2 regions of the Caloramator sp. genome follow, and region 1 is predicted to be linked to the other one. Evidence: riboswitches for the same ligand, from Rfam matches in the RefSeq annotation. Region 1 holds a riboswitch; the other holds the start of a gene.
The links. Region 1 has a riboswitch for lysine ahead of JG776_RS04415 (aspartate kinase). Riboswitches for the same ligand answer to the same signal wherever they lie in the genome.
Positions count from the first base shown of each region.

Region 2: another riboswitch for lysine. It lies ahead of JG776_RS08690 (Na+/H+ antiporter NhaC family protein); the one in region 1 lies ahead of JG776_RS04415 (aspartate kinase).

Region 1 is NZ_JAIHAO010000008.1:30,167-41,753, reverse strand. It holds gene JG776_RS04450 (NAD(P)/FAD-dependent oxidoreductase) at 1-23, opposite strand, end outside; gene glpK (glycerol kinase GlpK) at 153-1,649, opposite strand; gene JG776_RS04440 (4Fe-4S dicluster domain-containing protein) at 1,831-2,067, opposite strand; gene JG776_RS04435 (thioredoxin family protein) at 2,078-2,317, opposite strand; gene arsB (ACR3 family arsenite efflux transporter) at 2,404-3,441, opposite strand; gene JG776_RS04425 (metalloregulator ArsR/SmtB family transcription factor) at 3,517-3,819, opposite strand; gene JG776_RS04420 (thioredoxin family protein) at 3,828-4,139, opposite strand; gene JG776_RS04415 (aspartate kinase) at 4,313-5,503, opposite strand; lysine riboswitch at 5,573-5,740, opposite strand; gene JG776_RS04410 (hypothetical protein) at 5,853-6,047, opposite strand; gene JG776_RS04405 (cation diffusion facilitator family transporter) at 6,198-7,355, shown strand; gene tyrS (tyrosine--tRNA ligase) at 7,421-8,641, shown strand; partial or broken gene JG776_RS04395 (amidohydrolase family protein) at 8,692-9,423, opposite strand; gene JG776_RS04390 (amidohydrolase family protein) at 9,459-10,280, opposite strand; gene JG776_RS04385 (FAD-dependent oxidoreductase) at 10,405-11,587, shown strand, end outside.
Region 2 is NZ_JAIHAO010000025.1:31,261-42,847, forward strand. It holds gene JG776_RS08650 (PTS transporter subunit IIBC) at 1-427, opposite strand, end outside; gene JG776_RS08655 (hypothetical protein) at 704-991, opposite strand; gene JG776_RS08660 (glycosyl hydrolase family 8) at 1,206-2,252, shown strand; gene JG776_RS08665 (polysaccharide deacetylase family protein) at 2,230-3,810, shown strand; gene JG776_RS08670 (glycosyltransferase family 2 protein) at 3,804-5,042, shown strand; gene JG776_RS08675 (cellulose biosynthesis cyclic di-GMP-binding regulatory protein BcsB) at 5,053-6,999, shown strand; gene JG776_RS08680 (PfkB family carbohydrate kinase) at 7,304-8,395, shown strand; gene JG776_RS08685 (pseudouridine-5'-phosphate glycosidase) at 8,389-9,297, shown strand; lysine riboswitch at 9,363-9,540, shown strand; gene JG776_RS08690 (Na+/H+ antiporter NhaC family protein) at 9,631-11,268, shown strand; gene JG776_RS08695 (DUF5665 domain-containing protein) at 11,364-11,587, shown strand, end outside.

The DNA.
Region 1 (11,587 bases):
CCAATTACTGCAACATCATACATACAAAAACCTCCCCTTAAAAAATTAAGCCGTGAAAACAGAACCACCTATGTGGCCTATTTTCACGGCTCTCAACTCTCGCCAAAATATTCTATTATTTATAGTTTACCATATTTTAGATTAAAAATCAATCATTCTTCCTTTTCCCATTCTAATGCTCTCTTTACTGCCTTATGCCATCCCCTAATAAGCTTTGTTCTCTTTTCTTCATCCATATTAGGTTCAAATTTTTTGTCTACAGCCCAATTACTTAATATCTCCTCTTTATTTTTCCAATATCCAACTGCCAATCCAGCAAGATATGCAGCACCTAATGCTGTTGTCTCTATTACCCTTGGTCTGTAAACATCGACATTTAATATGTCTGATTGGAATTGCATTAGGAAGTTGTTTGCAGCTGCACCACCATCAACCTTAAGTGCTGAAAGGCAAATTCCAGAATCCTCCTCCATAGACTTAATAACATCCATTGTTTGATATGCCATCGATTCAAGAGAGGCTCTTATAATATGCTCCTTCTTTGCTCCTCTTGTTAATCCTACTATTGTTCCCCTTGCATACATATCCCAATATGGAGCACCCATACCAACAAATGCAGGAACCACATATACTCCATTAGAATCTTCAACAGCTATTGCATACTCTTCACTGTCTGCTGCTGTCTTTATCATTCTTAGCTCATCTCTTAACCATTGAATTACTGCACCTGCTATAAATATACTCCCCTCAAGGGCATACTCTATCCTTCCATCTACTCCCCAAGCTATTGTTGTCAAAAGTCCATTCTTCGATTTAACAGGCTTTTCTCCTGTGTTCATAAGCATAAAACATCCTGTTCCGTATGTATTTTTAGCCATACCTTCTCTGTAACATCCCTGTCCAAATAGAGCCGCCTGCTGATCTCCTGCATCTCCTGCTATTGGAATTTCTCCTCCTATTACATCAACTGCTGTATATCCGTATACACAGCTTGAAGGCTTAACCTCTGGAAGCATTGATTTAGGAATATTTAATATTTCAAGTATCTCATCATCCCACTTTAATTCGTAAATATTATATAGAATTGTTCTTGAAGCATTTGAATAGTCAGTAACGTGAACCTTTCCACCTGTTAAATTCCATATAAGCCACGTATCAATATTGCCAAATAGAAGTTCTCCTCTTTCAGCCTTTTCTCTTGCACCTTCAACATTATCAAGTATCCATTTTATCTTTGTACCTGAAAAATATGCATCAACTACTAATCCTGTCTTATTTCTTATCATTTCTGCATAGCCTTTATTTCTTAAGTCATCACATATATCGGCTGTCCTTCTGCACTGCCATACTATTGCATTATATATTGGCTTTCCTGTTGTCCTATCCCATACAACTGTAGTTTCTCTTTGATTTGTTATACCAATTGCTGCAATATCCTGTGCTGTTAGCCCAGCCTTAGCCATAGCCTCATTTGCTACACCTATTTGAGTTGCCCATATCTCCATAGGATTATGTTCAACCCATCCAGCCTTTGGATATATTTGAGTAAACTCTTTTTGTGCAACAGAAATAACTTGTCCTCCATTATCAAAGACTATTGCTCTTGAACTTGTTGTGCCTTGATCTAATGCAAGAATATACTTTGACATTTTATATCCCCCTCAATTTTAGATAATAAAATATATGCATTAATTATTCAAAAAAAGCCACAACACCCTATTAAATGTGTTGTGGCTCTCTTTACTCTGCCTATTTTTATTTTATCAAAATATCGAAATAAATTTCAATATATTTTGAAAAGTTATAATTTTAACATAGATAAACTATTTTTTAACAACAGCTGCAGCAGCAACCTCCCTTAGTTGTACCGTCATCACCAACATAGCTTATAGCACCTGAAGGACATTTACTTTGACAGCCTCTACATCCGTGAACACAGTTTTCCCCTTCAACTACAATTATTCTGCTTTCTCTTTTACTATAGACACCGTGTTTACAGTGGTCAAAGCATATTCCACACTCTGTACACTTTTCATAGTCTATTACTGGATACCAGGTTTTTGACATAGAATTCCTCCTACATTTCATCCTTTATATAATTCTTTATTTCTTCTACTGTACAAACCTTACCAAACATCTTTACCTTTTCATTTATTACTATTGCAGGAGTTCTCATAACTCCATACTTCATAATATCTTTAAAATCCTCAACCTTTATAACTTCAGCTTCTACTCCAAGTTCTTTTATGGCCTCTCTTGCATTTGCCTCAAGCTTTTTACAGTTTGCACAACCTGAACCAAGTATTTTAATTTGCATAAAAACATCTCCCTTCTATATTTTATAACTATATTATAAAATAATTAAATATTAAAGTCAATAAAAACCCCTAAAAGGGGTTTTTATTACTTAAACCAATGTCTTGTGTTATTTGCAATCTTTACAAGAGTTAGCATTATTGGAACCTCTGTTAAAACACCCACAACAGTCGCAAGGGCTGCTCCTGATTTTAATCCAAATAATGAAATCGCAACTGCAACAGCAAGTTCAAAGAAATTGCTTGCACCAATTAGGGATGCTGGTGCCGCAATATTATGTGGGAGCTTCCAAATCTTTGCCCAAGCGTATGCAAATCCAAATATAAAGAAGGTTTGAATTGTAAGTGGTACAGCTATTAATAGAATATGGAATGGATTATTTAGTATAATCTCTCCTTGGAACGAGAATATTATAACAAGTGTTAATAGTAGTCCTACTATTGTTACATTATTAAACTTCTTTAAAAATACATTTTCAAAATAATCAAGTCCTTTATTCTTAATAACACTTCTTCTTGTTAGATAACCAAATGTAAGTGGTATAACAACAAATAGAATAGTTGATAAGAATAGAGTATTATATGGTACTTTAACATTGCTTACACCAAGTAAAAAGGCAACGATTGGTGTAAATGCAACAAGTATAATTAAGTCATTTACAGCAACTTGAACAAGTGTATATCCTGCATCTCCATCAGTTAAATAGCTCCATACAAAAACCATAGCTGTACAAGGTGCAGCGCCAAGAAGAACTGCTCCTGCTATATATTCTGTTGCAAGGTTATCTGGAATAAAGTTATTAAATACTATTCTTATAAAAAAGTATGCAAATAAATACATTGTAAATGGTTTTATAAGCCAGTTTGTAACACATGTAACTATAAGTCCCTTTGGTTTTTTAGTTGCATTCACAACACTTGAAAAATCAATTTTAAGCATCATAGGATAAATCATAAGCCATATTAAAATTGCAACAGGAATTGAAACATTAGCATATTCAAATCGGCTCAATGTTTTTGGTATTATAGGAATGTATTTTCCTATTAAAATACCAACAACAATACATAGAGCAACCCAAATAGATAAATACCTTTCGAAAAAGCCTAATCCCTTTTTCTTTTCCATAAACTAACCTCCCTTAAAATTTTAATTTACCTTCCTTTAAATCTTCACAGGATATACCACTTAAAATATATTTATCTAAATTTTTTTGTCGTTCATTAGTATGTCATAATTGTTAAAGTTTTGTCTAAGGGTTTCATATAGATTTTGATATTTTTTTATAAAATCTGAGTTTATGAAATAATATACATACTGTCCCTTTTTATAGCTCTTTAAAATGTCAGCAGAAGAAAGTTTATTTAAGTGTCTTGAGGCGTTGGACTGATTAAGTCCAAGAAGCACCTCAAGCTCACATACACAAAGTTCTTTAACCATAAGAAGGTTCAATATCCTTATTCTCGTTTCATCTGATAAAGCCTTTAAAATATTAACTAACTCCATATCCTCACCTAAAAATACTTTTGTACTATCTGCTTTAATTCTTCTTTATTTTTAAAGCCTATTACTTTTTCCACAACTTCTCCATTTTTTAATATAAGTGTAGTAGGTACACTCATTACTTTAAACTTTCTTGCAACTGACATATTTTCCTGTGCATTAATTGTATAGAAATTAACATTTTCTATCTCCTGTGCTACTTCCTCAAGTACAGGCTTTAATTGTACACAAACTGGGCAGGTCGTAGTATAAAGCTCTAATACTCCAGTTATGCTATTTTCCATTCCCTCAAAATGTGCTTTATTAATTTCCTGCAACTTCATTATATCACCTTCCATATAAAGTATATGATTCTTTAATCATATAATAATACTTTTATATGACTTTTGCAATATAAAAAATATAAATATTTATGATTTGTACTTATTTTTAACATATAATTTACATAATAACAAAAAACTATAGAAAGTTTTTCTTTCTATAGTTTTTACATTTCTTATAAATTAAATTCTTTTGCCACAAGTTCAACTGCCTTTAATTTATCCTCCCTATTTATAGTGCAAGTAATTCTTATTTCTGATGTGGTAATCATTTTAACCTGTATATTATTCTCCTTAAATACCTTAAAGAGTCTTGCTGCAACACCCGATGTCGTCTTCATACCAATGCCTACTATAGAAAATTTTGTTACATTCTCATCTATAATTGGCCTTTTAACCGTATATACTCTGACAACTTCTAAGCACTCATTTAAATCAGCCTTTGGTATTGTAAAGGATATGTTGACACTGCCATTTTGTGGTGCAGTCTGGCTTATCATATCAACATTAATCTTCCTTGCAGCTATTGATTCAAATATACTTGATAGGGTATAAATATCATAATCAATATCAAGTAAAGTTATTGAAACATCATCATCTGAAACTGCAAGCCCTGTTACTGGTTTATTTTCCATTTCTTCAACCTCCCTTATATATGTCCCCTTTACATCGCTACAACTAAGTCCAACGTAGATGGGTATATTGTATTTTTGTCCAAGTTCCACAGACCTTGAATGCATAACCTGTGCACCAAGGCTTGAAAGTTCCAACATCTCTTCGTAACTTATGTTTTCAATCTTTTTTGCATTTTTATAAAGACGAGGATCTACGCTATATATTCCATCAACATCTGTATATATTTCACATTCAGCATCTAATTTAACAGCAAGTGCTACAGCTGTGGTATCAGAACCTCCTCTTCCTAAGGTTGTTAAGTCACCTTCATCTGAAATACCTTGAAATCCTGCTACAACAACTATTTTATCTAAATCTAATGCATTTTTTATAGGAAGAATATTTATATCTTCAATTAACGATTTACCATATACTCCATTTGTTTTTAGCTGAATTTGAAATGCATTAAAGGATATTGCATCATATCCTATGTCCTTTATAGCCATCGCCAAAAGCGAACTTGAAATCATTTCACCTGTTGCAAGTAGGGCATCTAACTCCCTTTTATCAGGACTATTAGAAATACCCTTTGCAAGCTCTATTAAATCATCCGTTGTATCTCCCATTGCCGATATTACAACAACAACTTTATATCCCTTGTTTTTTTTATCTATAACACTTTTTGCAACTCTTTTAATTTTTTCAGTAGTAGAAACCGAGCTCCCACCATACTTTTGTACAACAATTGCCATTTCCCATTCCTCCTTTAAAAAAATAAAAGCAGCAAGGTTTGTTCAAGCTGCTTTTGCATACCCAAACAAAACCTTTGTAGCTCTCCACCCTTTGGTGACAGCTGAGTGCATATTATGCAAACAGCCAGGTAAATAGTTTGGCGACTATCCCCTTCGGCCTAAAGCCCCTTTCCTAAAGCTTCATAACCTGCCAAGTTCCTCTTTAGTACTCTTGACTTAGGCACCTCTACATAAGGTATTGTTATTTTTTTATTAAATTATTGTATTTATACTATCATAAATATTTATACATTTCAAATGTATTTTTATTAATTTTCTGCAATAAATTAAGAGGGGTAATCCCCTCCTATTATTGTTGCCTTAATGTATTTGCTATGTTTTGGCATGCATTTAAAGTATTTTGGATACTTTGTATCTGCTGTTCAATTTGTGCCTTAGTGTTTTGATTTTCTACAGTTGTTGCTGCCTGTCTTAGACTATTTAGAGTGTTTTGTAGATTTTGTACGCTTTCTTCTACATTTTGTCTTGCATTCTTTTGTAACATACTTCATACCTCCATTTTGTTGTTTTACACATTAATATTTTTACCCTACTCTCAATTAAAATTCGTGGTAATTAATTGAAACAATAATTCTATTTTTTGTACTTTTAGGTTAAAATATATCTATGAATCTATTAAGGGAGACTGATAAATATGACAAGAAAGCTTATTGAAATGTATTTAAAAAATAAAACCGATAGAAAATATATAGGCTATCTATCTGGTGGTGTAGGAATATTTGTTAATATACTGCTTTTTATATTCAAATTCATATTCGGTACAATAAGTGGAAGCATAGCAATAACTGCAGATGCCTTTAACAACTTATCAGATGTTGGTTCTTCAGTTGTAACTATAATAGGTTTTATGATTGCAGATAAGCCTGCCGATAAAGAACATCCCTTTGGTCACGGAAGAGGAGAATATATAGCTGGACTTATTGTATCTATACTTGTACTTTTAGTTGGATTTGAGTTTTTAAAATCGTCCTTTGAAAAAATACTGCATCCATCTCCACTCACCTTTAATATATATACTGGAATAGTCCTTGTTGTATCTATAATTATAAAACTTTGGCTCGGTTATTTTAATAAAATACTATCACAGGTGTCATCATCTGGAGCAATAAACGCAACATCCTTTGATAGTTTTAGTGATGTAATAATAACATCTACTGTTTTAATAAGTATATTAATTTCAAAATTTTTTAACATAACAATTGATGGGTATATAGGATTGTTGGTTTCATTTTTTATACTTTATGCAGGCTATAATTTAATTAACGATACTATAAGTCCTCTACTTGGTGAGGCTGCAGACCCTGAACTTGTGAAGGAAATTGTTGATAGTGTAAAGTCCTATAAAGGTATTATTGGAGTACACGACCTTATTGTTCACACCTATGGTGCACAAAAAACAATAGCCTCCCTTCACGCAGAGATAGATTATAAAACAGATATTTTAGAAGCACACGAACTTATTGATAAAATTGAAAACGAAGTGTCTAAAAAATTAAACATCGTTTTAATCCTACATATGGATCCCGTTGTTCTTGATAACGAAGAGCTGGAAATAATAAAATTTAAAATAAAAGATGTACTATCAAGATATAAATATGTACTTGATGTTCACGATATTAGATTAGTTGATGGAAAACATAAAAAAAATATTATATTTGATGTAGTCTTTTCAAATGAAATCAAACATAAGGATATCAGCAAAAAAGCACACGAAATAATAAATGATTTGCATAAAATACTTCCTAACTATGAAATAATAGTTCACGTTGACAATATGTATGCAGATTACTAATTTTATTTGAAATTATACTTTTACTTTGGTAAAATATATGCAAGCTTATTTTAAGGAGGGTTTTAATAATGTCAGCTTTTGATGTGCTAATGGAACGTGGCTTTATTGAACAGCTTACCCACGAAGATGAAATAAAGGAATTATTGGAAAAAGAAAAAATAACATTTTATATTGGTTTTGACCCTACAGCAGACAGCCTTCACGTTGGACATTTTATAGCTTTAATGGCAATGGCACATATGCAAAGGGCAGGACATAGGCCAATCGCACTAATTGGTGGCGGTACTGCTATGATAGGGGATCCAAGTGGAAAAACCGATATGAGAAAAATGCTAACAAAGGAAGAAATACAATATAATTCAGAATGTTTAAAGAAACAAATGGAAAGATTTATAGATTTTTCTGACGGGAAAGCAATAATGGTAAATAACGCTGATTGGCTTTGGAATTTAAACTACATAGAATTTTTAAGAGATGTAGGAGTACATTTCTCAGTTAATAAAATGCTTACTGCAGAATGTTTTAAACTTAGAATGGAAAAGGGGCTATCCTTCCTTGAATTCAACTATATGTTAATGCAGGCATATGATTTCTTAGAACTAAATAAAAGATATGGTTGTATAATGGAACTTGGTGGAAATGACCAATGGTCAAATATACTTGCTGGTGCTGACCTTATCAGAAGAAAAGAAGGTAAACCAGCCTATGGTTTAACATTTAAACTTCTAACCAACAGCGAAGGAAAGAAAATGGGTAAAACAGAAAAAGGAGCATTATGGCTTGATGCAAATAAAACAACTCCATTTGAATTCTATCAATACTGGAGAAATGTAAATGATGCAGATGTTGAAAAATGTCTTGCTCTTTTAACTTTCCTACCAATGGATGAAGTAAGAAGATTAGGTTCATTAAAGGATAAAGAGATAAATGAGGCCAAAAAGGTTCTTGCATACGAAGTTACAAAGCTTGTTCACGGTGAAGAAGAGGCTAAAAAGGCTGAACAGGCTGCAATTGCACTATTTGAATCTGGTGGGGATTTAAGCAATGCTCCAACCTTTGAAATGCCATCTAACCTACTTGGTCAAAAGGTTATTGATGTGCTGGTAGAAATAAAGGCTATTCCTTCAAAGAGCGAAGGAAGAAGACTTATTCAACAAGGTGGTCTTTACATAAACAACGAAAAAGTTTCTGATATGGATTTTGTAATAGATGATTCTCTATTTAAAGATGGAGAAATGCTTGTTAGAAAAGGTAAAAAGACCTTCTATAGAGTTGTGCTTGTATAGCATATAAAAAAGGTATAGTGTTTTTAACTATACCTTTTTTATATCTTAATTTACTGCTTTTGATATACCACTTCACCATCTATTACAGTCATATAAACCTCAACATCCTTAATTCTTAAAGTATCAATTTTAAAAATATCCTCTTCTAAAACTACAAAATCAGCATATTTTCCTTTCTCTAACGTTCCGTAGACATCCTCCATATAATTTGCATAGGCTGGATTTTTAGTATAACATTCTACAGCCTGTTTTACAGTTACCCTCTCTTCAATATTTAAGTTTAATTTGTTAACCGAACAGTATATGCCCAACATTGGTTCAAAGCCCTTAAAAAATGTTCCATCCTTTTTTTGCATATACTCTGCACCAAAGGGTGTATCACTATTAAATATTGTTGTTATACCTTTTTCGATAAATGTTCTATATCTGTAAGTATCCTTTATTCTTCTATATCCAAGCCTTGTTAATGTTAAATTGCTTTCTAAATTAAATATAGGTTGAAAAGATGCAATAAGATTTAATCTTTTAAACCTTTCTATGTCATCTTCCTTTATTATTTGAATATGTTCAACCCTATTTCTAACTTCTTTATTTGGATAGATATTATATACCCTTTCATATATATCTAAAAACTTCTTCATAGCCAAGTCTCCAATAATATGGGCAGCCATTGGTATGCTATTTTTTAATGAATTTTCTATTATATTATACATTTCTTCATCACTCAAGTTTTGGCATCCAATATTATTTTGATCATCCTCATAAGGTTCAATCAATAATGCCGTTCTTGAACCAAAGCTACCATCTACAAAATATTTTACTGGACTTTTTTTAGCTTCTCTGTTTCAGAAAGCTTAATAAATTCACTGTACTCCTTTGAATTACCAAGGCTTCCTGCAATAATTCTAACTTTAATCTTTCCTTCATTTTGAAGTCTTTTATAGGTATTGTAATATCTTGGATACTGAGTCATAATATCATTTACTAAAGTAATTCCATTTTTTATAAGTTCACTATCTACTCTTAATAGGGCTATTTCATAATAGATATCTGGCATCATATCCATTATTCTACCTATTATTTCAAACACCCAATTTTCGTAAAAAAGTCCAGTTAGACCAAACTCATCCTTTACTGCCGTTTCTGAATCCATAGCCGATTCATTATTTCTTAAGTTGAGTACATCTAATGCTTTGGTATTAAGTATGAGGGAGTGTCCATCCTGTCTTATTAAGCACACAGGCTTATCACTAACAAGTTTATCGATATCAAATCTGTGGGGCATAATACCACCAAAAACAATTTCACTCCATCCCGAACCCATTATCCAAGCGTTTGGCTCCTTTGTTTTACTAAAAGAATATAATGCGTGTTCAAAGTCGTCTCTATTTTTTACATTTTTAAAATCCATCTCAACCATACTTCTTGCAGCCTCTATAAGGTGCATATGACTCTCTACAAAGCCAGGGAAAACTGCTCTACCATTTAAATCAATAATTTTGCAGTCTTTATACTTTTCTATTAAATTTTGATTTGATAATTCAACTATTCTGCCATCCTCTATATACATATATGAAAATATATTATCATTTCCATCCATTGTGTAAATTTTGGCATTTTTAAACAAAATTCCTGACATACTCACTCCCCCTTACCTATATAGTTCTATAACAAAACATTACTTCCTTTCAACTTAAATTTATTTAACATTTTATTTTAAATTTATTCATATAAATTATTAAAAGCATTAAAGGTGGTAATTTATGCAACAGACTATACCTCTTCATTCATTCAATCCTACCGATGAAGAAAGGCATAAGATGCTAAAATTTTTACTAAAGCTTGATAATAGATTAAACGATTTTGATGAAATTATAAAACTTATGTCTCCCCCAGAAGATATTGAAACAATCTGTTCTAAGCTTCAAGGTAAAGGTGTTAAAGTTGCTGTCATTGGTGCAGGTTCTGCAGGCCTTTGTGTAAGTTATGAATTAAACAAAATAGGCTGCGATATCACTATCTTTGAAGCTTCTAAACGGATAGGGGGAAGAATAAAAACACACTATTTTGATAAAGATTCTAATCAACTTGCTGAACTTGGTGCAATGCGTATAGGTATTGCACACGAAACTGTATGGAACTATATAAAAAAATTTAAACTTAAAACTCGTCCATTTATTAGTAAAAGCTACTCTTCTCTCTTTTATATACGCGATAGCCACGCCTTAAATGAACCAAGTGCAAAAAGCATTATGGAAAACATATACCCTAAATTTAAGCTTTCTAAACTTGAGAAAAAACTTACTCCAAGCAAGTTAATGTCACAAATGTATAACAAGTATTTCTATAGCCTCACATCAAATGAAAAAACAGAACTAATAAAAATTAAACAAAGTTATTCACATAAAATAAAAGAAATACAAAACTTATCATTAAGACAGGCATACGAAAATACCAATCTATCACAGGATGCTATATCAATGATTAGCTACCTATCATCCCTTGAAGCTGATTTACTTCATATCAGTTTATATGAAATATTAGGTGAACTTTATACTGTGGATTTTGCATATAACTATACTATAGAAGGCGGTATGATTAACCTACCTCTATCCTTTTACAACGAACTTAGTTCTTCAGACGGACCTGGTAAAGTACAATTTAAATTTGGTCACTTAGTAAATTCGATTATAAAGTCCCCATATAGAGACAAAATTATACTTGAGGTTACAGACCTTAACGATAAAAATGTCTACTATAGGGAATTTGACTATGTTGTGTGTTGCATACCATTCTCCAGCTTAAGAAGAGTGAAAATATTACCTAATTTTTCTACTCTCAAAATGCAGGCAATAAATGAATTAAATTATGAAATAGGTCAAAAAACATTTTTATACCTAAAAGAACGTTTTTGGGAAAAGGATAATCCTATATCTGGAACAACAC
Region 2 (11,587 bases), on a different contig from region 1:
TATTAAGTGCTGGAGCACCAAGTACAGATGTAAAGTAGTCCTTAACAACTAAATTTGAGCCAAATATTGTTTTAACAGTTGCGTTTGCATCCTGAAGCATTGCACCATTTACGCCAAATATTGCACCTGTTACACGGTTTATTAGTATAAAGGCTATAAGTGCAGCAAAGGCACCACCAGCTCTTTCCTTTGCCCAAGAACCACCTATTGCAACTGCAAATAGTATGTGAAGATTTACAATTATTCCCCAACCTAAATCTTCAATTATTCTTGCAATCGTCTGTGCAAGTGTTACGTCCCCAAATAGAATTCCAATAAGTTTTCCAATTGAAATCATAAGTCCTGCTGCAGGCATTACTGCGACTACAACCATAAGTGCTTTTCCAAATTTTTGCCAGAAATCAAAGGTGAATATTTTTTTAGACATTTTAAAACCTCCTTTTAATGTGAGCAAACGATTGCATAGAGCGTAAAAAAATATTTGATGGACTTTACCATCAAATATTTCAGATAATTAACAATTGTAGTATATAGTAAAAAAAGTCTGATGTCAAGAAACCTAAGATTAATAAAAATATTAAAAATATAAAGAATTAAATAAGTAACCTCATAGGATGGTGTACTCCCGCCTACTTATATAAGGGGGAGTTGAATTTTATTGATTAAGTTAAAATGAGTTTTAAGGGGAGAAATTTTAACCAATTTATATTTCATTTATGTTGGTAACATCGTATTTTTTAACAAGAGTAACTTTTTTATCTGAACTTTTATAAATATTACAATCAAATCTATATCCTCTAATACCCTTTAGCTGAAGCTCTCTTAATATGTTAAATATAGGGTTTGAATCAAAACATTCAAATACTAAGTCCTTATCACAGCTATTACATATTCCGTCTATTTCAATAACATCGAAGTTGTTGTTTATTATATCCTCTGCTATCTCATCTATTTTGTTTTCATAAGTTAGGTTGATATGGTATAAATTCATCTTAAGTCGCCTCCAAAAATAAAAAATTCAGATTATTTTCAATATTAGTATAAATCAATCTGCAGAGCTTGTCAATAAATTAACCAAGATTTAACCTGTTCTATTTAACCCCTTTGACAAATATAATTTTATAAGACATAGGGGAGTGATTGTTATTAAAAGGTACATATTGATTGTTATAGTTCTCATATTTCTTGTAATGTGGGAGGGGAATATGAATAGTAAAAGGTTAAATTTTGAGTATGATTATCCTTGTGTGACGCCTGATGAAAAAATACTAAGGGAATTTGTAGAGAAAAAACTAATCAGTGAATATGGAGGTATATTTACCAACTATAAAATGGAGTTTGGTTCAAGGGATGTTTTGTCAGAATCTGAGGGACTTATTATGCTCTATTATCTATACATAAAGGATGAGGCAGGATACAGGATGCATTATGAGTTTGTAATGGATAAAATGATGCTTAAAAATAATTTGGTATCTTGGCGGGTTGGTGAGGATTATCAATATTCGTCATCTGCTTCAATAGATGATTTAAGAATTATAAGGGCACTTTTAATAGGGTATAGTGTTTTTGGTAATAGAGAGTACTTCAATCTTGCTAAAAGGATTATAGCCTCTGTTAAAAAATATGAATGTAGAAATGGCTTTTTAGTAGACTATTATGATGGATATACAAAGTCAGGAACTATTACTTTATCCTATATAGATTTATACACAATAAATCTTATTAGCAATTACGAGCTAAGTTTTAAAAGCATATATGAAAACTCAAAATGGGTTTTAGAAAATGGGAAGATAGAGGGCACTCCCTTTTTTAGAAATAGATATAATTTAAGAACAAAACAATATTCAAGTGAGTATAAGGTTGATATGCTTCAAAATGCAATAGTAATTGAACACTTGGCAGAGGACAACATTTTTTATATGGACTTTATTAAGTTTATCAAAAATGAAATAGAAAAAAAGGGTGCAGTTTATTCAGAGTATTACATAAAAGATTTAAAGCCAGCCTCAAGGATAGAATCCACAGCAATTTATGCGACTTTAGCAAGGGTTGCTTTATATTATAGGGATATTGATTTATATAATATGCTAATAAACAGAATGCTTAAATTACAATGTAAAAATAGATTATCTCCCATATATGGTGCATTTGGAAATGAATCAAACCTATATGTCCACTCCTTTGATAATTTAAATGCACTTTTGGCTCTAAGGATGGGGGGATGCTATATTGTTAAAGAAGATAATAATTAGTTTATTAGCAATCATATGCTTTATGATTGGAAGAGCCTGTGCAGAGGATAAAAGGGATAGGGTGCTTATAGTGTACGATACAAGATATAAATTTGGCTATGACAACGATGAGGTGTTAGCCTTTAAACTTGCATTAGGTCATTTTGATGTTGATGTTTATGAGGTTTCAGAGAAGTGCTATCAGGAGGGATATTTAAAGGATTTTAATTGTGTTTTTGTACTTGGATTAGATGAAAAGGAACTTTCAAGTAGGGTTTTAGAGGATTTGATAAGTTATAGGGGAACAACAGTTTTAATTGGAACAGGCTTTAAGGAGGTTTTTCAAAGGGAGGAGTTTGGTAAAAATATATTTTTAGGAAAAAATTATAATGCAGTTGATGTATATTATGGGGATTTTGGGTTTTCATTTAATAGAAAATTTGGTATTTCGGATAATAATTTTGTTGATTCCTATGATGTAAAAAATGGACAAGTTGTTAGCTATTTTACTGATGGTAAAAAACAAATACCATATATATTTAAATACAACAACAGGTGGGTGGTTACAAGATATGATTCAGAGGGAACAACCTTTTATATACTTTGTGACGTTCTTCACGATGTTTTAAAAAAAGAACATAGGCAGGAAAAAAAGGTTTTTGTAAGGATAGAGGATGTTCACGCTAAGGTTGATGTAAAAAGATTGAGGAGTATAGGAGACTATCTAAAGTCTGAAGGTATACCCTATATGATAGCCCTAATACCTGCCTATAAGGAAAATGGAAGGATATATAGGATATCCGATAATAGGGAGCTTGTAGAGACTCTAAGATATATGCAACAAAATGGAGCCACAATAGTACTTCACGGATATACTCATCAAATAAGGGATGAAAAAACGGGAGAGGGTTATGAATTTTGGGATATTAAAAATAATAGGCCACCATCTGATGATATGGATAAGTATATGGAGGATAGAGTATATAGTTCACTTTTAGAATGTTTAAAATGTGGACTTTATCCTCTTGCCTTTGAGGCACCCCACTATGCAATAAATAGAGATGGATATGAGTTTTTAAAGGAGCACTTTTCAACTTATGTAGGTCATATACAAACATCAGAGTATTCTTTCTGTACAACATCATATCCCTTTAGAATAAACGATATTGAGTTTATAAATAAGCTTATACCTGAAAACTTAGGCTATGTCTATTCAGACAACATAAATGAAATATTAAAAAATATAGATAGAACTTCCGTAGTTAGAGACTATTTTGGAGGCTTTTATTTTCATACGTTTGTGGATATTGATTATCTAAAGAAAATAATAGGAGAGTTAAGGAACAGGGGATACTCTTTTTATGACCTAAAACAAGAGGAAAACTCTGTAATTTTAAAGGATATCTATATAAAAAGTAGAGATGGGAAAATAGATTATGACTATCACAAGAGGATAGATATAAAATTAAGTTTTTATGATATACAAAGGTCTGTTCTTTGTCTATTTATTCTATTAGTAACAGGAATGGTGGCTATATTAATTCATTCCATTTGTTTAAGGAGGGAGAGGGGATGGTGATTTATGATAATTTGTTCTTGTTCTCCCTTTATTCTATATGGCTAATGCTCATCATAGGAGGAATACTAACCTATTTTGGTTATCTATACTATGTTGAATCAAGTAAAAGAAGTTTTTTATTAGATGATTTACCCTTTGTATCTATTTTGGTTCCAGCCCATAATGAGGAGAAGGTAATTGAAGAGACTGTAAGGAGCATAATGAATTTTAACTATCCTATTGATAAGTTTGAGCTTATTGTGATTGATGATTTATCAGTAGATAATACAGGGTATATTTTAGAAGGGTTGAAGGAGGATTTTAAAGAGAGGCTTAGGATTATAAAAACTGATATAAACACAGGAGGAAGGGGTAAGGCAAATGCACTAAACATTGGGCTTAAATATGCAAAAGGTGAGTATATTGCAGTATATGATGCCGATAATAGACCAGATAGACAAGCACTATACAATCTTGTTTGTGAACTTAAAAAGGATAGTAACTTAGGTGCTGTTATAGGTAAGTTTAGGACAATAAATAAAAATAAAAATCTATTAACAAGGTTTATAAATATAGAGGGGCTTAGTTTTCAATGGATGGCACAGGGAGGGAGATGGAGACTTTTTAACTTATGTACAATACCAGGAACAAATTTTTTAGTAAGGAAGGAGATACTTGATAAAGTTGGTGGATGGGATGATAGGGCAATTGCAGAGGACACAGAGGTTAGCATAAGGATATACAGGATGGGATATAAAATAAAGTTTGTTCCACAGGCAGTAACCTTTGAACAGGAACCAGAAAATTTAAGAGTTTGGTTTAAGCAAAGGAAAAGGTGGGTTAAGGGTAATGTATATGTTTTATTTAAATATTTATTTGATAGAAGTTTGATAAAAAGTAGTGCATATATAGATGTTATCTACTTTACATTAGTTTACTTTGTTTTTCTACTATCAACATTAATCTCTGACTGCGTTTTTATTCTTGGTTGTTTTACTAATTTAAGGGTTGGTATTTATGGAAACTTGGTTTTAATTTGGTTTTTATCATATATTATGTTCATACTTGAAGTTGCTATTTCTCTATCCCTTGAGAAGGAAGAATTTAGCTTTAAAAATGTTATATTAATATTTTTGATGTATTTTACCTATTGTAAGCTTTGGGGTGTTGTTTCTATGATGGGTGTCTACTCCTACTTAAAGGATAGGGTTTTAAATAGGGAACACAGGTGGTATAAGACAGAAAGATTTTAGGGGGGATAAGATGAAGAGGATACTTAAGATTTTTATTATACTTTTTTTAGTCTGTTCTAAGAATATATATGCTGAGGATATAGGAATAAAAAACTTCAAATTAAACGACAATATAGAACTTAGAGGTGTTAGAAGTTATTATGATTTTAATTTTTTTGTTGATGAAAATTGGATTTTAAAGGATGAAAGTTATGTCTATTTAAATATAAATATAAGTGAAGCAATAAAATATAAAAATTCTATGCTGTCTGTATATTTAAATGGTTCTCCTGTTGGAAGTGTTAAGATTTATGGTAAAAAAAATATACAAACAGCCTTCTTTTTAAAAAGGGAAAAAATAAAAGTAGGTTTTAATTCTCTTAAAATTTCTGCCTTTAAAATGATAGATGGTGAAGATTACTATGAAGATATAAACATAGGAAATTGGATTGAGATTCAGGATGATAGTTATGTTCATATCGAATATGAAGAGAATATGGAAAATATAAGGGTAAGTAATTTTCCTTATCCCTTTTTAAAAATGGGAAATGATGATGGTTTTAACACAGTTATCTTAACAGGGGAAGACTTAGATTCTTATCTTGCACTTTTTTATCTATCAGCAGTATTTGGAAGATATGCTGCATATTCTAATTTAAATTTAAGGGTAGAGCATATTAAGGATTTTAATGTGGATGATGTGGATAAAAATATAATTGTTATATCGACCTATTTTGATTTAGATGAAAAGCTAAAGAAGTATATAGATAGTGAAGATAGAAGCAAAATGTCAAATAATGCTTTAGTTAAGCTTATAAAATCTCCCTATAAGGAGGGTAGAAATGTTTTAATAATAACCTCCTTCGATAGTAAAAAACTTATATTTGCAGCTAAGGCGTTAGGCGATATAGATTTTTTAAAGGGAGTATATGGTAATACATTTTATGTAGGTGAATATAAACAAAAAAATAGAGAGATATATCAGGATAGAGTGACTCTAAAGGATTTAGGTTATAAAGATATAGTTTTAAACGGCATAGATAATGAGGTTGATTTTTTTATAGAAATACCAAAGGATAGGAGTTTGAAGGAGGAGGCCTTTGTTCAATTTAATTTAAGATATTCTAACTTAATAGATTTTAAAAAATCGTCTCTTTGTATTTATGTAAATGATATTCCATATTTAGATAAGGCTTTATCTTTAGAAAAAAGTAGAGGGGATAGTATAAGACTAAGTTTGAAGGATGTAGCACAAAGTGGAAACGTCAAACTTAAGCTGAAGTTTAATCTTGTTCCTAAAGATATAATAAATACAGCATATCTTAATAATCCATTTGCTGTTGTTTTAAACGATTCTGTTATATACAAACCAACAAAGATTGAAAAAAGAAGAGACCTTTTGTTTTATCCTGCCCCCCTTATTGAGGATGGAGAGTTTAATGACTTGAATGTTGTTATTCCAACCAGTTTAGATGGTGAAGATTTAAGTAATTTGTCAAATATATTTGCCTTTTTAGGACACAGCATTAAAACATTAGAGGGATTAAGTGTTAGCTTGTTTGTTGATAAATCAAAAAACAATTTAATTTATGGATTGAACTTAAAGGAACTACAGGATAATTTGTATGTTGAAAAAAAGGATAGAAGGTATAAGGCAAAAGAGAATATTGTACTAAATGAAGGGGATAGTGTAATTGAGCTAATATATGGAGTTTTTGCTAAAGATAAATTTATTTTAACATTAGAAGCTGATGGAAGAGAAGGAATTAAGAATATATCAAAGTATCTAAGTGATTTTGATTTGGTTGAAAGATTAAAGGGAAATGTCTGTGTAATAAATTCTATGGGAACAGTAAAAACTTACTATATCGAAAATGAAAAAATTATTTATAAAAATATATTTTTTGCCTATGTATGCCTTGGTATGGCTATTATTGTATTTATTGTTTTAATTTATACAAATAAATATAAAGAATAAATATAATTTTTTTCAGATTGTTGACAAACCCAATTGTTAGCTAAAGTATGAAAAAGCCCCATTAAAGGATTTCAATAGGCTCTTTCATGAGCTTTAGCAATTCTTAGGTTTTCAAACAAAGAAAAGCTTAGAATTGATTAGCTCCATGAAGTGATGCCTAAGAAATCCTTCATGGAGCTAATCAATATATAACTTTTTCATCAGCCTGAATAAATATAATTTTTTAAATGTTTATTGTATTTTAAATAGGTTAATGATAGAATAAACATATGATTATAAATTAAGCAAAAGTTTAGGTGATTATATGACAAATAGAGAAAGAGAAATACTTGAACTTATTAAGAAGAACCCTTTTATAACCCAAGAGGAAATAGCCTCAAAGCTTAATATAGCAAGGGCATCGGTTGCTGTTCATATAACAAACCTGATGAAAAAGGGATATATTTTAGGAAAAGGTTATATTATAAACCTTGATGAGTATGTTTTGGTTATTGGTGGGGCAAATGTAGATATACAAGGTTTCCCAAAGGAAAAACTAAGGTACAAAGATTCGAATATAGGTATTTTAAATATGTCCTTAGGTGGTGTTGGAAGAAACATAGCAGAAAACCTTGCAAGGCTTAATGTGAATGTAAAGCTCATAACTGCTATTGGGGATGATATGTATGGTAGAAAAATACTTGAGCATTCTAAAAATATAGGCATAGATATGAGTCACAGCTTAGTTGTCTCTGATGATAATACTTCAACATATCTTTCTATATTAGATGAAGATGGAGATATGGCAGTTGCACTCTCTTGTATGGATATATGCGACAGAATAGGTGTAGATTTTATAAAATCAAAGAAGAAGATAATAGAGAGTTCTAAAGTATGTGTTGTGGATACAAACATACCTAAAGAAACACTTGAAGTTATAGCAGAACTTGAGGATGTTGTTTTGTTTTTAGACACAGTATCTACAAAAAAGGCACAAAAGGTAAAGGATTTCATAGGAAAGTTTCATACAATAAAGCCAAATAGATACGAGGCTGAAGTTTTAACAGGAATTTATGTTGATAATGTGGATAATGCAAAAAAGGCCTGTGAGGTTCTTTTGAATAAGGGAGTACAGAGGGTATTTTTAAGTCTTGGTGAAGATGGAGTTGTATTTGGAGATAGTAGAGGAATATTTAAAATAGATATGCCAAAGGTTTATGTTGTAAATGCAACAGGTGCTGGAGATGCCTTTTTGGCAGGACTTGTTTTCAGCTATATAAACGACTATTCAATGGAGGCTTCAGCAAAATTTGCAATGGCAGCAGCAGCAATTGCTCTATCCTCAAAGGATACTATTTCAAACAAAATGACTATACAAAATGTAAATACAAAGGCAAAGGAGATGGGATTATGCTAAAGGATTATTTAGTAATTTCACAGGAGGTTAAAGAGGCACTCGAAAATGGAAGACCTGTTGTGGCACTTGAATCTACAATAATATCACACGGTATGCCATATCCACAAAATGTTGAAACTGCACTTAAGGTTGAAGAGATAGTTAGACAAAATGGGGCAGTTCCTGCGACTATTGCAATAATAGGTGGAAAGTTAAAGGCGGGTTTAACTCGTGATGAAATAGAATACCTTGGTAAAAAAGGCAGAGAGATAGTAAAGGTAAGTAGACGCGATATTCCATATATAGTTGCAAAGGGAATTGATGGAGCGACAACTGTTGCATCAACAATGATTATAGCATCCCTTGCAGGAATTCGTGTCTTTGCAACAGGAGGAATAGGTGGAGTTCACAGAGGTGCCCAGGAGACCTTTGATATTTCAGCAGACCTTCAAGAGCTTGCAAATACAAATGTTGCAGTTGTTTGTGCAGGTGCAAAATCAATACTTGATTTAGGATTAACTTTAGAATATCTTGAAACCTTTGGTGTTCCAGTTGTAGGATATAAGACAGAGGAGCTTCCTGCCTTCTATACAAGAAAGAGTGGATTTAAGGTTGATTATAGATTGGATACTCCAGAGGAAATTGCAAAGATGTTAAAGGTAAAATGGGAACTTAACCTAAAAGGTGGTGCAGTTATTGCAAATCCAATACCAGAGGAATATGAAATGGATTATGACACAATAAATAGGGCAATAGAGGATGCACTAAAGGAAGCGGAGGATAAGGGAATAAAGGGAAAGGAATCAACTCCATTTTTACTTGCAAAGGTTAAGGATATTACAGGTGGAAAGAGCCTTGAGTCTAATATTCAACTGGTATTTAACAATGCAAAGCTTGCGGCACAAATTGCAAAAAATTTATAAAAAAGGCTTGACAAACAATTAACTTTATTGCAAAATATAACTTAAATAAAAATTGAATATGCGTTGACCATGATAGAGGTGCGGTGTCTAAGAGTACTATATCTGAGGTAAGCACGATGAGGGTATAGGAAAGGAGCCACCGCCGAAGCGTAGAGTTGATGCTTTAAGACTCTATGGCTGGGGCTGCATAGAATATATGCAGAACTGTCACAAACGCATAGTTTGTGGAGAGCTATCATGCAAGGGCAGGGTACGTGTTTTTGTACCTTTGGTGTCTTTTGCTTTGATGGACTCTCCTCCGAAAAATTATTAAATTAAAGGAGGAGTTTTTTTATGCCAGGATTTTTAACACTTTTACCACCACTTGTCGCTATTTTATTAGCATTCAGAACTAAAAATGTTCTTTTATCCCTGTTCGTAGGAGTACTTACAGGTACATTTCTTTTAAGTTTAACTTCCCACGGTTTTATTTTAAGTTTCTTCTATGCGTTTTTAGGATTAGTAGATAAGATACTTGCATCCCTATCAGATACTTGGAATGCAGGAGTAATACTTCAATGTCTTGCGATAGGAGGCCTTATTGCAGTTGTATCTAAAATGGGTGGTGCAAAGGCAATAGCAGAGTCACTGTCAAAGAGGGCAAGGTCTGCAAAGAGTGCACAGCTTATAACTTGGCTTCTTGGAATTCTTGTTTTCTTTGATGACTATGCAAATTCTTTAATTGTAGGGCCAATAATGAGACCAGTTGCTGATAAGATGAAGATATCAAGGGAAAAGTTGTCATTTATAATAGACGCTACGGCTGCACCTATTGCAGGAATTGCACTTATATCCACTTGGGTTGGATATGAGATAAGCTTAATAAAGGATGGATATGCTCAAATTGGACAAGATGTAAATGCCTATGGAATGTTTGTTTCTACAATACCTTATAGATTCTACAACATATTCATACTTATATTCATAGTTCTAACAGCAGTTTTAGCACGTGAATTTGGGCCAATGCTTGAGGCAGAGAGAAGAGCAAGGATACTTGGAAAGGTAATTGCAGATGATGCAAAGCCAATGGTATCAAATGAGGCTTCAAACATTGAACCAAAGGAAGGAATTAAATTAAGTATATGGAACGCAATAGTTCCAATAGGTGCACTAATTGTGTTTGCATTTTTAGGATTTTACTACAGTGGATATACAAGCATAATGGCGGGAGAAGATAAGGAGTTAATTGAGGTTATTAAGAATGCACCACTATCCTTTAACTCAATAAGAGAAATATTTGGTGCATCAGATGCCAGCGTTGTACTTTTCCAATCAGCTCTTTTAGCAAGTATAATAGCAATTATAATGGCTGTATCACAAAGGATAATGACAGTAGGAGAAGCAATTGATACTTGGCTTGAGGGAGTAAAGTCACTTGTAATTACTGGTGCAATACTACTTCTTGCTTGGTCACTATCTGGAACAATTAAGGAACTTGGTACTGCAAAATATTTAGCAGGGGTTCTATCAGGAACGCTACCAAAGTTTTTACTTCCAAGTTTAATATTTGTTTTAGGTTCAGTTATATCCTTTGCAACAGGTACATCCTATGGAACAATGGGAATATTAATGCCTCTTGTTATTCCACTTGCGCACTCAATGTCACCTGATGCAAACTTTATAACAATGAGCATAGGTGCTGTTTTAACAGGTGCAATCTTTGGTGATCACTGTTCACCTATATCAGATACAACGATTTTATCCTCAATGGGTTCAATGTGTGACCACCTACACCATATTAAGACACAGCTATACTATGCAGTAACAATTGGAGTTGTAACAATTGTATGCGGTTACTTACCAGTTGCATTAGGTATACCAGTTGTAGTTTCACTTCTACTTGGAGTATTTGCTTGCTTTATGATGGTAAGATTTGTTGGAAAACCTGTTGAAGAGATAGAAATAGAGGCTGAAGTTGGTTTGGAAGAATAGTTTTAAAAGTAAACATAAGGTAATGGATACCTTATGTTTACTTTTTATTCCTATATATATTATAATACATATAGGAATAATTTGGCGGTGATATATTGAATGGACAAATAAGTACAAATAAGCCTAATAAAGAGATTAATAAATTAATGTGCAATTTGAATTGTGTTGATTTTATTGTTGAAAAGAAGAGTTTAAAAAGGGTACTTTGGTATAATTTTTTAGTTGGGGTTGCAAGAGGATTAGGAATGGCATTTGGATTTACCGTACTTGCAGCTATAGTTGTATATATACTGCAAAGAATAGTAGTTTTAAATCTCCC